DNA from 2 places in the Nocardiopsis sp. iso_40 genome. Region 2 is predicted to be linked to the other one. Evidence: riboswitches for the same ligand, from Rfam matches in the RefSeq annotation. Region 2 holds a riboswitch; the other holds the start of a gene.
What was found. Region 2 has a riboswitch for thiamine pyrophosphate ahead of thiO (glycine oxidase ThiO). Riboswitches for the same ligand answer to the same signal wherever they lie in the genome.

Region 1 (7,649 bases), 2.9 Mb from region 2:
GTCCCGGCCCACCGGGGTCAGGATGTCCTGGAAGGCGTTCGGGTCCAGCGGGGAGTTGAAGAACTGGGTCTGCGGGGCGTCCTGCGGCCCGCCGCGGTCGTGCTGGGGCTGGCCGGGCTCGACCGGGCCCATCATCATGGTCCCGGCCGGGTCCTCGGGCCGCACCGGGTCGCCAGGGGCGATCCGCTGGGTGCCCTGGACGTCGTTCTGGACGGGCTGGATCCGCGTCGTGCCCTGCGGGTCGTTCAGGTCCTGAGGGGAACGCGGGGCGATCCGCTCCGTGCCGGGCAGGTTGTCCGACAGGTCGTCGGTGGCCTCGTCATCGGAGGCCCGACCCGAACCGGAGGCGGGGCCGGCACCGGCGGAACGGGCGCCGCTCAGGTCGTCGGTGGCCTCCTCGTCGGAGTTCCACCCCGAACCGGTGTTGGCGGGCCGTCCTCCGCCCAGGTCGTCGGTGGCCTCGTCGTCGGCTGCCCAACCGCCGGAGCGGGCGTGGCTGGTCTGCGGCGCCGAGGGGTTGGACCAGGCGCTCACGGTGTTGGGCGGGGTCGCGGCACGTGTGTGGGAGGGCCCCCAGCCCTCGCTGGCCCGGCCCGCGAGGTAGCCCGCGGCACCGCCCATCCCGGCGCCCGCCGCTCCGGCCGCGGCCGCGCCGCCCGCCCCGGGGCCGCCGGCGCCGCCGTCCCGGGTCCCGGGTCCGTGGGCGGGCGCGGGCGCCTGCATCGTGTGGTTGCCGGTCAGGCCCGTGTCCGGGGCGGTTCCGGTGGTCTCGGTCCAGGGCAGGTCGAGGTTGAGCCGACCGGTCTCGGCGACCAGCTCCGCGGCGGTGGGCCGCGCCGACATGTCCCGGGAGACCGCGCGGTTGACGAGCGGGCGCAGCGCCTCGTGCATCCCGTCCATGTCGATCTCGCCGTTGAGGATCCGGAAGAAGATGACCTCGAACGAACCCGCGCCGTAGGGCGGGCGCCCGGTCGAGGCGAAGGCCACGGTGCCGCCCCAGGCGTGCACGTCGGTGGCCGGGCCCAGGTCCGTGCCCTCGATGACCTCCGGGGAGAGGTAGCTGGGCGTGCCGACGAACGTGCCGGTCTGGGTCAGCTTGGCGCCGTCCACGGCGTGCGCGATACCGAAGTCGATGACGATCGGCTCACCGTTGGAGATGATCACGTTGCCGGGCTTGAGGTCGCGGTGGATCACGTCCACCGCGTGGATGTCCTTGATCGCCCGGGCCATGCCGGTGACGAAACGGGTCAGAGCGCGGCCGCGCAGGGGCCCGTGGTCGGTGACGGTCGCGTCCAGGGTGGGCCCCGGAATGTACTCGGTGACCACCCAGGGCAGTTCGGCCTGGGTGTCCGCGTCGATGACCTCGGCCACGTTGGGGCTCTGTACACGACGCATCGTCTCGACCTCGCGGGCGAGCCGGGCGCGGGCGATGTGGTCTCCGGCGACCTCGGGCTTGAGGACCTTGACCGCGACGAACTGGTCCGTCCGGGTGTCCTCCGCCTGGTACACCACGCCCATCCCACCGGCACCGATGCGACGACGGATCACGTAGTGGCCGATGCGCTCCGGCAGCTCTTCACCCGTGGGGAAACCTGCCGACATTGACATCGAGAACTCATCCCCTCAAAAGACCGCATACCGCCACGTCCAGCTTATCGGCCGGGGGGATGGGTCAACGTTGGCTTGTGTGGCCCCTCCGAGGGGCGCGTGCGGTCTTCCCCGGCCCCCGCCGGAGGGTGCGGACGCGGCGCGCACCACCGGGAACTCCGGGCGGACCGTCCGCCTCGGACGACCATTGACGAGTATGACGGAAAAACCACGTGAGCGGTTCCCCGCCCTGTGTCCCGGTTGGCCGGATCCGGACGTCCTGCCCGGTTCGAGCGCTGCCGGGCGGCCGGGAACCGGCCGCCCGGAGCCGTCAGCGGCCGTTGAAGACGGCCTTGCCCGGACCCTGCTCGACGAAGCTGCGCATACCGGTCTTCTGGTCCTCGGTGGCGAAGAGGCCGGAGAAGTGGAGGCGCTCGATCTCCAGACCGGTGTCCAGGTCGCTCTCCAGGCCGCGGTCGATCGACTCCTTCGCCGCGGCCAGCGCCACGGCCGGGCCGTCGACGTACCGGGCGACCAGGGCGACGGCGGCCGAGTAGACCTCCTCGTCGGCCACGACCTCGTCCACGAGGCCGATCTCCCTGGCCTCCTCCGCGCGCACGTGACGACCGCTGAACACCAGGTCCTTGGCCCTGGCCGGGCCGACCAGGCGCGGCAGCCGCTGGGTGCCGCCCGCGCCCGGGATGACGCCCAGCTGGATCTCGGGCTGACCGAGTCTGGCCTTGGTACCCGCGACCCGGAAGTCGGCGCACAGCGCCAGCTCGCAGCCGCCGCCCAGCGCGTAGCCGCTGATCGCCGCGACCACGGGCTTGGGGATGCGGGCGACCGCCGTCAGGGCGCGCTGGAGGGCACGCGAGTACTCCAGCATCCGGGCGTGGGTGAGGTCGGCCATCTCCTTGATGTCGGCCCCGGCCACGAACGCCCGCTCACCGCCGTAGATCACCACCGCCCGCACGGAGTCGTCGGCGGACACGGCGGCGGCCGCCTCCCCGATCTCCTTGGTGACCTGGCCGTTCAGCGCGTTCAGCGCCTTGGGACGGTCAAGCCGGATGACGGCCACACCGGGGTTCTCCGGATCGGCCTCGACTCGCACGAACTCGCCCACGTTGGACACCTTCCTCACTTCGACGTCTGTGTCAGTTTCCCACCCAACCACCAGGGTCAGGAGAACAGCAGCACCAGGGTCCCCAGCCGGGCGGACAGGGCGTAGGCGCCCACGAGCAGCAGGACGGTCCCCGCCAGCAGCAGGGTGTCGGCCGCGCGCCAGCGGCTGTACCGCGCGTGCGTGCGCCTGCCCGTGCCGAAGGCGCGCGCGTCCATCGCCGTGGCCAGCAGGGTCCCGGTCCGGATGGAGCGCACCAGCAGCGCGAACAGCCGCCCGAAGAACAGCGTGACGATCCGCACCGGATTCCGTCCGGCCTCCAGCCCGCGGGCCCGACGGGCGAGCGTGATGGTCCGCCACTGGTCGGCGAGCAGCGGGATGAGCCGCAGCGCCGCGAGCACGCCCATGGCGGGCCGCTCGGGCACCCTGAGCTTCTGCACGAGCCCGTCGGACATCTCCGTGGGGTCGCTGCTGACCGCCGCGAGCAGCCCGGGCAGGGCGATGGCCAGCAGGCGCACCGCCGCGCCCACCGCGCCCTCCAGCCCGTGTTCGCCGTACAGGTAGTTGACCGCTCCGCTGCTGAGCCCCATCAGCAGGAAGGGGCCGCCCAGGACGAGCAGGGTGCGCCGGTCGACGCCGCTGAACGGCACTGTCAGCAGGACCGCGAGCAGGACCACGCCGCCGGTGACCGCGTCCACGGCGGGGATCAGCCCGACCCCGATCGCCAGCGCGGCCAGCAGTTTGGCGGCCGGGTTCAGGCCGGTGAGCCAGTAGCGGGCTCCCCCGCCTCCGGGCACGTCCAGGGTCAGCGTGTCCCCGCCCGTCGCCCGGGTGTGCTGTGGGGTGCTCACGAGTCCCCCTTCCGCGTCTGGGCCGGGACCGCGGCCGGGGGTTCCGCCGCGGGGCCGGGGACGGCACGGCCGTCGGCCACCCGCACGCGCACGTCCGTCAGACTGCGCAGGAGCAGTCCGTCGTGCGTGGCCATGGCCACGGCCCGGCCCTCGGCCCGCAGGGCGCCGAGCAGCTCCACCAGCTCCGTCCAGGTGCGGGTGTCCTGGCCGAAGGTCGGCTCGTCCAGGGCCAGCACGTCGGGTGCGTGCGCGGGACCCGAACTGAGCGCGGTGGCCACCGAGAGCCGCCGCTTCTCCCCGCCGGAGAGCGTGTACGGGTGCGCGTCGGCCAGGCCGCTGAGCCGCAGCCGTTCCATCAGCTCACCGACCCAGCGTTCCGTCCCGGCCTCGTCCAGCCCCGCGCGCAGCGGGGCGAAGCGCAGCTCGTCGCGGACGGTGCCGGTGACGAACTGGTCCTCGGCGTGCTGGAAGACCGTGCCCACGTGCCGGGCCAGTCGCCGTGCTGGCCAGCGCACGAGCGGACGCCGGTCGGCCTCGGCCAGCGGTCCGCGCGGCAGCACCCGGCCCCGGTGCGGTTTGGACAGGCCGGCCAGCATCGTGAGCAGCGTGGACTTGCCCGCGCCGTTGGGGCCGGTCAGGGCGGTCGCCGTTCCGGCCGCCAGGGAGAGGTCCACCCCGTCGAGCACCGTCCGCCGGGGTGCGGCCCGCACGCCCACCTGGAGGGGGGTGCGGGCGGTGACACCGACGGCCTCGACCAGGGCCGGGCCGCCGGGCGCGGGCGGCACCTCGGGCACCGGTTCGTTCCCGGGGATCCACACGCCCTGTCGGGCCAGGGAGCGGCCGTGCTCCGCGAACACCCTCCCCGGCGCCCCGTCGGCGATCACTCCGCCGCCCGGCTCGACCACCACGACCCGCTCCACCAGGTCCACGACGTCGGCGACCCGGTGTTCGACCAGCACGAGGGTGGCCTCGGTCTCGGTGAGCAGACGGGCCAGCAGCGCGCGTACCAGTCCGGCCCCGGCGGGGTCGAGGTTGGCGGTGGGCTCGTCCAACAGCAGCAGGCGCGGACGCATCGCCAGCGCCCCCGCGATGACCAGGCGCTGCTTCTCACCGCCGGACAGGGCCCCGGTGGAGTGCCGGAGCCCGTAGGGGAAACCGACCTCGGCCATGGACCGCTCCACCCGGGGCCAGATCAGCTCCGGGTCCACACCCAGGTTCTCCAGACCGAAGGCGACGTCGTCACCGGCTCGGGCCATCACCAACTGGGTCTCGGGGTCCTGGCTGACCAACCCGACACCTCCCCTGCCCCGGTCGGCCGGGCGGCCGTTCACGAGCAGCGAGCCCTCCTGGTCTCCGCTGATGGCGCCGTCCTGGCCGGTGAGCCCGGCCAGGGAGTGCAGCAGGGTGGACTTACCCGCCCCGGAGGCGCCCAGCAGCAGTACGCGTTCCCCGGGTTCGACGGTCAGGTCCACGCCCCGCAGCGCGTGGGCGGCACGGCCCGAGTGCTTCCAGCCCCACCCGGAGAGTTCCACGCGCGCGCCGCGGGCGTTGGGTCCGGCCACGGGTCAGCCCTTGGCCGACGGGAAGGGCGCCAGGGCACCGGAGCGGGCCAGCGCCGTGGTGAGCAGACGCGCCCCCACACCCGCGATGACCGCCGCGCTGATCACCACGATCACCCCGTAGGTCACCTGGTAGTGGAGCGGCCAGGTGACGTTGTAGGCGATGTTGTCGCGGATGGCCGGGGAGACGCCCGCGACCGCGGCCGCGAGCACGGCCACGCCCATGTTCCACCGCCGGTAGGCGAAGGCCAGGAAGACCAGTTCGGGCAGCAGCCCCTGGAGGGTGCCGTCGAGGATGACCATGATCCCCCACTGGGTGCCCAGCACCGCCGAGACCGAGGCGGCCGCGACCGAGGTGAGCAGGGCCGCGCCCGGCTTGCGGATGATCAGGCCGCCGAGCACGCCGGAGATCAGCCACATGCCGTAGACGACGGCCTGCCCGGGCGGGAAGGCGACGAACAGCGGCGTGGTGACCGACCAGACGATGTTCCACAGCCAGAAGACGACGCCGACGGCGACGCCGATCACGGCGGCCACGACGATGTCGACGGTGCGCCAGCTCCGGAACCTCTCGCGGATCTGACGGACGAAGCCCGTCCGCCCGGTGCCGGTTCCGGGGTCGGATTCGGTACTCATTCTGGTGATGTCCCTTCGTCGGGGGTGACGAGGGCCCATGTGGCCAAGAGCGCCACACCGGCGTACCCGGGTACGCGCACGGTGACGGGTTCCTATGACTTCCTTCGCTGGCATGACCCAGATCAGGTGTGTAAGGGTCTGCGGCTCGGTGCCGCACTCTCAGCGCTCACGCGCTCCCCTGTCGGATTGGCTCCATTATGGGGCAACAAGGAGGGCTGTGGGATGTTTCCGCCCCACAGCCCTCCCTGTGACCGTTTGGAGGTTCAGCCCAGTGACGGCCCCGTTCCCGTTCCCCGCAAGGGATCCGGTCCGGGTGTCGAACCCCGTTCCAGGCCTCGGATTCCGCCCTAGGCGTCGGAGTCGTCCTCCTTCTCCTTGGGCGGTTCGGCCTTCGGGTCACCGAAGGCGCCCGGCGAACCGGCGAAGCCCTCCGCGGGCAGCGAGGCGGTGGCGCCGCGCATGCTCTCCTGCCAGATCGGACCGGGCAGGGTGCCGCCGTAGACGATGCCGTAGTAGCGGCCGCCGATGCTCACGCCCTGGAGCGGGTGCTTCTCACCGCCGCGCACGTCGCCGACGGCCACCGTCGAGGCGAGGTTCGGGGTGTACCCGGCGAACCAGGCGTAGGCGGCGCTGTCCGTGGTGCCGGTCTTGCCCGCGACCGGACGGCCCAGGCCCAGACCGTTGGCGGTACCGCCGTTGAAGGTCTGCTGGAGCAGGTGGTTGACCCCGTCGGCGGTCCGCTTCTTGATCACCTGCTCGCACTCGGAGCTGGCCTTGGTCTCCTCACCCGTCTCTTCGTCGGTCACCGAGCGCACCGGGCGGGGCTCGCAGTACTCGCCGCGGGCCGCGAAGGTCGCGTAGGCGGCGGCCATGGTCAGCGGGGAGACCTCCTGGTCACCGAGGGTGAACGAGCTCCACACCCCGAGTTCGCCGCCGTCGGCGCGGTGCACACCGAGCTTCTTCGCCATCTCCGCGGTGTCGCACAGGCCCACCCGCTTCTGCAGCTGGGCGAAGTAGGTGTTCACCGACCCCTTGGTCCCGCTGATCATGTTGTGGCTGCCCCCGTCGCTCTCACCGGCGTTGCGCACGCTCCACGAGGACATCGTGCCGCCCTCGCAGTTGGTCATACCGCTGATCGACATGCTCTTGGGCGCGGAGAAGCTGGTGCCGTACCCCAGGCCCTCGTCCAGCGCGGCGGCCAGCGTGAAGGGCTTGAAGGTCGACCCGGCCTGGTATCCGGTGGAACCGCCGTCGGCCTGGTCGACCGCCAGGTTGATCGAGGTCGTGCCGACCTGTTCGTCGTCGAACCCGTGGCGGAGGTTCTGGGCCAGACCGCGCACCCGGCCGGAGCCGGGTTCGACGAAGGCCTGGGCGGCGAACTTGGTGGAGTCCTCGTGCGGGACCCGCTTGTCGATGGCGGCCTGCGCGGCGTCCTGCGTGGCGGCGTCGAGCGTGGTCCGCACGGTGAACCCGCCCCGGCTGATGAGCTGTTCGCGTTCGGCCTCGCTCCCGCCGAGCAGGTCCGACTCCTTCAGCCAGCGCATGGTGTACTCGCAGAAGAACGGGTAGTCGCTCTCCGAACAGCTGCCCGCCCGCGGGGTGGGGTCCAGACCCAGGTCGCTCTCCTTGTACCCGGCGGCCTCCTCGGCCCCCAGCACCTCGGTGGCGACCATGCGGTCGAGCACCAGGTTCCGGCGCTCCAGCGCCGCCTCCGGGTTGCTGAGGGGGTCGTAGAACGAGGGTCCGCGGACCAGGCCGGCCAGCAGGGCGGACTGCCCGGGGTCGAGTTCGGCGGCGGACACGGAGAAGTACCGTTGCGCGGCGACCTCGATGCCGTGCGCCCCGGCGCCGAAGTAGGAGAGGTTGAGGTAGCCCTCCAGGATCTCGTCCTTGGTG
Region 2 (7,649 bases):
GCAGCCGAGGCGCACAGCGCACTGGAGGGCCGCAGGGTCCTGGGCAAGGCGATCCTGGTGCCCTGACGGGCACCGCCCCAGCGCTCCCGGCCAGGCGGCCGGGCGGCAGTCAGGTGTTGTCGGCGCGAGCGGCCAGCCGTGCCTTCAGCGCGCTGGCTGCCGCGCGGGGGTCCTCCGCCTCGGTGACGGCGCGCACCACGACCACCCGGGTGGCACCGGCGCCGAGCACCTGGTCGATGTTGCCGAGGTCGATACCGCCGATCGCGAACCACGGCCGGTCGGTGCCCAGTGCCGCGGCGCGCTCCACCAGTTCCAGACCGGCGGCCGCACGCCCCGGTTTGGTGGGCGTCGCCCAGGTCGGGCCCACGCAGAAGTAGTCGCTCCCGGGCTCCTCCGCGGAGAGCTCGGCGGCCTCGGCGTCGTTGTTGGAGCGGCCGATGATCGGATCGGCGCCGATGATGTCGCGGGCCATGGGCACCGGCAGGTCGCGCTGGCCCAGGTGCAGGACGTCGGCGCGCACCGCCCGGGCGATGTCGGCCCGGTCGTTGACGGCGAGCAGCGCCCCGTGGCGCTCGCACGCCTCCCGCAGGACCTCGAGCGCCGCCATCTCCTGGCGCGCCTCCAGGTCCTTGTCCCGGAGCTGGATGATGTCCACGCCCCCTGCCAGGGCGGCGTCCGCGAACTCCGCGAGATCGCCGCGCCCGGTCCGGGCGTCGGTGCACAGGTACAGAAGGGATGCGTCCAGGCGCTTGCGCAGGCTGGTTCCGTGGCTGGTCCTCACACCGACCACACTAGGCCCTGACGCCCCGGCGGCCCAAGGGGCGCGGCCGGGACGGCGTGCCCGGCGGGCCGCGCCCGGGACTAGAAGGCCATCCCCTGGGCCCGGCGGCGGACCTCGGTGCCCCGGTTCTCCCGCATGGCCTGGATCGGGGTGCCCGGAAGGCTCTCGTCCGGGGTGAACAGCCAGCGCAGGGCCTCCTCGGTGGAGAAACCCGCGTCGGTGAGCAGCACGATGGTGCCCGGCAGCCCCTTGACGAGGTCCTCGCCGTCCAGGAAGGCGGCGGGGATGGAGAGCTCGCCACCGCGGACCACGCCCATCAGGCGGTTCTCGCGGATGAGCGTCTTGATCCGATTGGGGCTCACACCCAGCGGCACGGCCGCCTCACGCAGGGTCAGCCAGTCGCCGACGAGTTCGTCGATTTCACGGTCGCTTTGTGTCACCCCACCAATCTGCCACACCCGACCGGCCCCCGGGGACCATCCGTCCGGGCGGGGCGCACCCCCGCCCGGAGATCCCCGCCACTGCCGGAGCCGGACGCCCTGCCCTAGGATGGGGTCGAACAGACACGTCCCGCGGGAGCCGGGTGGACCCGGCTGAGAGGGAGGCTCACCGCCTCCGACCGCACGAACCTGATCCGGATCATGCCGGCGAAGGGAGTGGAACACGGCGCCGTGCGTACCTTCGACGCTCCCCCTCACGAGAAGATTCGTCCTACCAATACCGCGGTCGTGGTCGGCGGCGGGGTCATCGGCCGGGTCACCGCCTGGCGGGCCGCCCAGCGCGGCCTGTCCGTCACCCTCGTCGAACCCGACCCCGTCACCGAACCCTCCTCCGCCCGCGCCGCCTCGACCGTCGCCGCGGGGATGCTCACCCCCGCCACCGAGGCGGTCTTCGGCGAGGAGGAGCTGATGGAGTTCGGCGTGCGCTCGGCGGGCCTGTACGCCGACTTCGTCACCGAGCTCCAGGCCGTGAGCGGTGTGGACGTCGGCCACCGGCGCACGGGGACGCTCCTGGTCGCCTTCGACCGCGACGACCTCGCCGTCCTCACCCGCCTGCACGAGCTGCACGGGCGCCTGGGCGTGCCGACCGAACGGCTGACCAGCCGCGAGTGCCGCCGCCTCGAACCCGCGCTCGCCCCGGGTGTGCGCGGCGGGGTGCTGGCCCCCGAGGACCACTCCGTGGACCCCCGCAGACTGCTCCTGGCCCTGGCCCTGGCCGGTGAGCGGGAAGGCGTGCGCGAGGTCCGCGGACACGCCGAGGAGATCACCTCCCCCGGCCCCGGCGGCGCCCGTCTGGGCGTGCGCCTGACCGACGGCTCCGTCCTGCCGGCCGACCAGGCCGTCCTGGCGGCGGGGTGCTGGGGCGACCGCGTCCGGGTACCCGAACCCGTGGTGCCCCCGCTGCGCCCCGTCAAGGGACAGCTGCTGCGCGCCCGGGTCCCCGCCGGCGAACCCCCTCTGGTCAACCGCACCGTGCGCGGCCTGGTCAGGGGCTTCCCGGTCTACCTCGTACCCAGGGAGGGGGGCGAGGTCGTCGTGGGCGCGACCCAGGAGGAACTGGGCCACGACACCGCCCTCACCGCCGGCGGACTCTGGCAGGTCCTGCGGGACGCGCGCGAACTCGTCCCCGGGGTGAGCGAACTGGAGGTCACCGAGACCTGTGTCGGGCTGCGCCCCGGCTCCCCCGACAACGAACCCCTCCTCGGACCCACGCGGGTCCCCGGCCTGCACCTGGCCGCCGGACACTTCCGGCACGGGGTGCTGCTGGCCCCCGCGACCGGCGACGCCGTGGCCGAGGCCCTCACCCGGGGCGCACTGCCCGCGTACGCGCGCCGGTTCGCCGCCGACCGGTTCACCGCCGGACAGGGGCCGCCCGGACCCGGCGGTGCCGACGACACGCTCCGGGAGCGCGCGGAAGGGACCGCGCGGGAACAGCAGGGAGAAGAGCAGTGGAACTGATCATCAACGGCCGGAGCCGCGAGAGCGCGGCCGAGACGGTGGCGGCGGTCGTACGCGACCTCACGTCGTCCGGGAACGGCGAGATCCCCGGCGGGATCGCGGTGGCGGTCAACGACGAGGTGGTGCGGCGCTCCGCGTGGGCCGGCACCGCGCTGTCCGCGGGAGACCGCGTGGACGTACTCACCGCAGTACAGGGAGGCTGAACCATGTCCGAGACGACCGCGCCCCGAACGGTCCCCTCCGGGGCCGCCCCGTCCGGGCGGACCCCGGACCGCGCCCCCGGCGACCCCCTCGTCATCGCGGGCACCCCCTTCGGGTCCCGCCTGATCACCGGCACCGGCGGAGCCCCCTCACTGGAGGTCCTGGAGGAGGCCCTCCTGGCCTCGGGAACCGAGTTGACCACCGTGGCCATGCGCCGGATCGCCCCCGGCACCCAGGGGTCGGTGTGGGACGTGCTGAAGCGCAACGGGATCCGGCCCCTGCCCAACACCGCCGGGTGCTTCACCGCCGCCGACGCCGTGCGCACCGCCCGGCTCGGCCGCGAGGCCCTGGACACCGACTGGGTGAAGCTGGAGGTGATCGCCGACGAACACACCCTGCTCCCCGACCCCGTGGAGCTGCTGGACGCCGCCGAGGCGCTCGTCGACGACGGTTTCACGGTCCTGCCCTACACCAACGACGACCCCGTGCTGGCACGCCGCCTGGAACAGCTGGGCTGCGCGGCGGTCATGCCGCTGGCCGCGCCGATCGGTTCGGGACTGGGCATCCGCAACCCGCACAACCTGGAACTGATCGTCGAGCAGGCCGACGTCCCGGTGATCGTGGACGCGGGGATCGGAACCGCCAGCGACGCCGCCCTGGCGATGGAGCTGGGGTGCGACGCGGTGCTGTTGGCCACGGCCGTGACCCGCGCCCAGGACCCGGTGCGCATGGCCACGGCGATGCGCGACGCCGTCCGGGCGGGCCGCGGTGCCCGGCTGGCCGGGCGCATCCCGGTCCGACGGCATGCCCGGGCGTCCAGCCCCGACGTGGTCTGAGCCGGAGCGGGGTTCCCGCCGCGGCGGGAGCCGGGCGGGCCCGGCTCTCCCGGGCGGGTCGCGGGCCAGCGCGGCACCGCGGCGGGTTTGCCGACGTCCCTTACCGTGGGAGGGGTGTGCGGGCCGCTCGGCGGTACCCACACCGACAGACCACCCAGGCGCGAACGCCCCGCACCGACCCCGCGTCGGCTGCCACACCGGTGGGTACGGGGGCACCGCGACCGTGAACCGCGGGGCAAGACCTGGCGCCGGCTTCCGCTATCGTGTCGGTTCGACACCAGGTGTCGGGTACGCGCCACCGGCCGCGACCGCCCGCGCTCCCCGCAGCAAGGACACACATCCGCCGTGGACATGAGGACTTCCGACCCGCTTGTAGGCGCGACGCTGGACCGTCGCTACTTCGTCGAGTCAAGGATCGCCGGTGGCGGTATGGCGACGGTCTACGTCGCCCACGACCTTCGCCTGGACCGACGGCTGGCCCTGAAGGTGATGCACCCCTCCCTGGCCCAGGACCCCTCCTTCGTCCAGCGCTTCATCAACGAGGCACACTCGGTCGCCAAGCTCTCCCACCCCAACGTCGTGCAGGTCTTCGACCAGGGTGAGGACCAGGGACACGTGTTCCTGGCCATGGAGTACGTCCCCGGCCAGACCCTGCGCGACCTGCTCAAGGCACGCGGCCGGCTGGCCCCCAGGGACGCCCTGAACGTGACGGCCTCGGCGCTGGCCGCGCTGGGGGCCGCCCACCAGGCGGGCATGGTGCACCGCGACGTCAAACCCGAGAACGTCCTGATCAGCAAGGACGGCCGGGTGAAGGTGGCCGACTTCGGTCTGGCCCGCGCCGTGGAGCAGTCCAACCAGGGGCTGACCCGCACCGGAACTCTGATGGGCACGGCCGCCTACCTGGCGCCCGAGCAGATCGAGCGGGGCGTGGCCGACGCCCGCAGCGACGTCTACGCCGCGGGCATCATGCTCTACGAACTGCTCACCGGCGGCCAGCCGCACACCGGCGAGACCCCGATCGCGATCGCCTACCAGCACGTGAACGAGGACGTCCCCCGCCCCTCGCACTTCCTGCCCGGGCTGCCGCCCGAGGTGGACGCCCTGGTCACCAAGGCGACCGAGCGCGACCCCAGGTACCGGCCGAGCAACGCGGGCCAGTACCTGGCGAAGGTCCTGGAGGTCCTGGGGACCCTCCCCGAGACCCCTGCGGAGTCCCCGGGGCGCATGCCCCCGGTGGCCGCCCCGGCGCCCGCGGCGGCCACCGTGACCGCGCCCCAGCTGATCGCCGGGGGCGCCGGTCCGGGTACCGAGAACGCGACCATGGTCGTCGACATGAACGGCGTCGACCTGGGCGGCGATGACTACGACGACGATGACGACTACCCCGGCCGGGACCGCCCGCGGTCCTCGCGCAGGCTCCTCATGGTGGTCGGCGCGGCCGCCCTGGCCCTGGTCGTGGGCGTGGCGGGGTGGTGGTTCCTCGTCGGCCGGTTCGAACCCGTCCCCGACGTGGTGGGGATGAGCCCCGAGGCCGCCAGCGAACAGATCCGCGGGGCGGGCCTGGTCTTCGACCTGTCCGAGGAGGACGTCTACAGCGACGAGGTGGCGGCGGGAGAGGTCAGCGGCACCGAGCCGGAGGTCGGCGAGCGGCTGTCCCCCGGCGACGAGGTGGCCGTGTTCCTGTCCAAGGGGCCGCAGACGGTGACCATGCCCGAACTGGTGGGCGAGGACGTCGCCAACGCGCTCAAGGAGCTGGAGGACCTCGGCTTCGAGCCGGACAACATCGTCCAGGAGGAGCAGGACTCCCCGGACCACGAGCAGGGCGAGGTGATGGCGACCGTGCCCGAGGCGGGGTCCGAGGCCGACCGGGAGGAGACGGTGACGGTCACCTTCTCCAGCGGCATCCCCGTTCCGGGCCTGGCCGGCGAGGAGCTGGAGGAGGCCGAGAGGATCCTGACCGAGCTGGGCCTGACGGTCGAGGTCGTCGAGGAGGCGAGCGAGAGCATCGACGAGGGCAAGGTGATCACGCAGGATCCCGACACCGGCACCAGCGTCGGGCCCGGGGCCACCGTCACCCTGACCGTCTCCAGCGGACCGCCCGAGATCGAGATCCCGGACGTGACCGGCGAGTCCGTCAAGGACGCCCGCAAGGCACTGAAGGACGCCGGGTTCAAGGTGGAGGTCGAGCGCATCCTGGGCGGCCGGGAGGTCGTGCACCAGTCGCACACCGGCACCGCGCCCAAGGACACCACGATCACGATCACCGCCACCCCCGGCGGGATCGACCTGGGCGACTTCGACGAGGACGACGAGGACTGATCCGGCCCGCCCTGGTGCGGGTTCGGGCGGCGGCGCTATGGTCGGCGGCATGAACTGCGACGACATCCGGGTACTGGTGGTGGACGACCACCCCATGTGGCGCGAGGCGGTGGCCCGCGACCTGACCGAGGCGGGCCTGCGGGTGGTGGGGACCGCGGGCGACGGGGCCAAGGCACTGCGTATCGCGCCCGCGGCCCGGCCCACCCTGGCCGTGGTGGACCTGCACCTGCCGGACACCGGCGGGGTGGAGCTGACCGCGGCCCTGGTGGGGCTGCCCGAACCTCCCCGGGTGCTGGTCCTGTCGGCCAGCGGGGAGAGCGAGGACGTCCTGTCCGCGGTCAAGGCCGGGGCCACCGGCTACCTGGTGAAGTCGGCCGGGCGCGAGGAGCTCCTCGACGCCGTCCGGCGGGTCCACGCCGGCGAGGCCGTCTACACCCCGGGGCTGGCCGGTCTGGTGCTCGGTGAGTACCGGCGGCTCTCGGCCGGCGGCGACCGCTCGCCGGACGGGCCGGGGCGGGTGCCCGCCCTGACCCCCCGCGAGACCGAGGTGCTGAGGTTCGTCGCCAAGGGGCTGGCCTACAAACAGATCGCCCGCCGCCTGGGCATCTCCCACCGCACGGTACAGAACCACGTACAGAACACCCTGACCAAGCTGCACCTGCACAACCGGGTGGAGCTGGTGCGCTACGCCATCGACCAGGGTCTGGACGAATAACCTCCCCGCGCCGCCCCTGCGGTACTTTTTCGGTCACGCTCCCAGTCCGCCCCCGGAGTTTCGGAGGGCGATTGCCGACCGGGGTTGGCCCGGGCTCCCCCCGCGCACTATGGTCTAGACCATATGGCGCCATGCGCCGTGGACAACCACAACGTCGAGGAGAAGTCGCATGCGAGTCGGTGTGCTGACCGGTGGCGGAGACTGCCCGGGTCTGAACGCGGTCATCCGGGCCGTGGTCCGCAAGGGCATCAAGGACTACGGCTACGAGTTCATCGGCTTCCGGGACGGCTGGCGCGGGCCCCTGGAGGGCGACACCATGCCGCTGGACATCAGCGCCGTGCGCGGCATCCTTCCGCGCGGCGGAACGATCCTGGGTTCCTCCCGCACCAACCTGATGAAGATCGAGGGCGGTGTCGAGCGGGTCAAGGACAACATGGCCGGGCTGGGCGTGGACGCCCTGGTCGCCATCGGCGGTGAGGACACCCTGGGCGTGGCCCGCCAACTGCACGACCGCGGGGTCAATGTCGTGGGCGTGCCCAAGACCATCGACAACGACCTCAACGCGACGGACTACACGTTCGGGTTCGACACGGCCGTCAACATCTCCATGGAGGCGATCGACCGCCTGCACACCACCGCGGAGTCGCACCACCGCGCCCTCGTGGTGGAGGTCATGGGACGCCACGCCGGCTGGATCGCCCTGCACTCGGGCATGGCCGCCGGGGCCAACGTCATCCTCATCCCCGAGCGCCCGTTCGACATGGACGAGGTCATCAAGCACGTCGAGAGCCGCTTCGAGACGCAGTACGCCCCCATCCTCGTGGTCGCCGAGGGCGCCC

Region 1: another riboswitch for thiamine pyrophosphate. It lies ahead of AC0VYD_RS21175 (ECF transporter S component); the one in region 2 lies ahead of thiO (glycine oxidase ThiO).

What each region holds. Positions count from the first base shown of each region.
Region 1 is NZ_CM149666.1:4,880,044-4,887,692, forward strand. It holds gene AC0VYD_RS21155 (protein kinase domain-containing protein) at 1-1,608, opposite strand, end outside; gene AC0VYD_RS21160 (enoyl-CoA hydratase/isomerase family protein) at 1,919-2,728, opposite strand; gene AC0VYD_RS21165 (energy-coupling factor transporter transmembrane component T family protein) at 2,767-3,558, opposite strand; gene AC0VYD_RS21170 (ABC transporter ATP-binding protein) at 3,555-5,120, opposite strand; gene AC0VYD_RS21175 (ECF transporter S component) at 5,124-5,753, opposite strand; TPP riboswitch at 5,836-5,943, opposite strand; gene AC0VYD_RS21180 (transglycosylase domain-containing protein) at 6,101-7,649, opposite strand, start outside.
Region 2 is NZ_CM149666.1:1,973,568-1,981,216, reverse strand. It holds gene AC0VYD_RS08810 (zinc-binding dehydrogenase) at 1-66, shown strand, start outside; gene thiE (thiamine phosphate synthase) at 110-781, opposite strand; gene AC0VYD_RS08800 (Rv2175c family DNA-binding protein) at 862-1,221, opposite strand; TPP riboswitch at 1,344-1,454, shown strand; gene thiO (glycine oxidase ThiO) at 1,423-2,739, shown strand; gene thiS (sulfur carrier protein ThiS) at 2,730-2,942, shown strand; gene AC0VYD_RS08785 (thiazole synthase) at 2,946-3,776, shown strand; gene pknB (Stk1 family PASTA domain-containing Ser/Thr kinase) at 4,122-6,095, shown strand; gene AC0VYD_RS08775 (response regulator) at 6,145-6,810, shown strand; gene AC0VYD_RS08770 (6-phosphofructokinase) at 6,980-7,649, shown strand, end outside.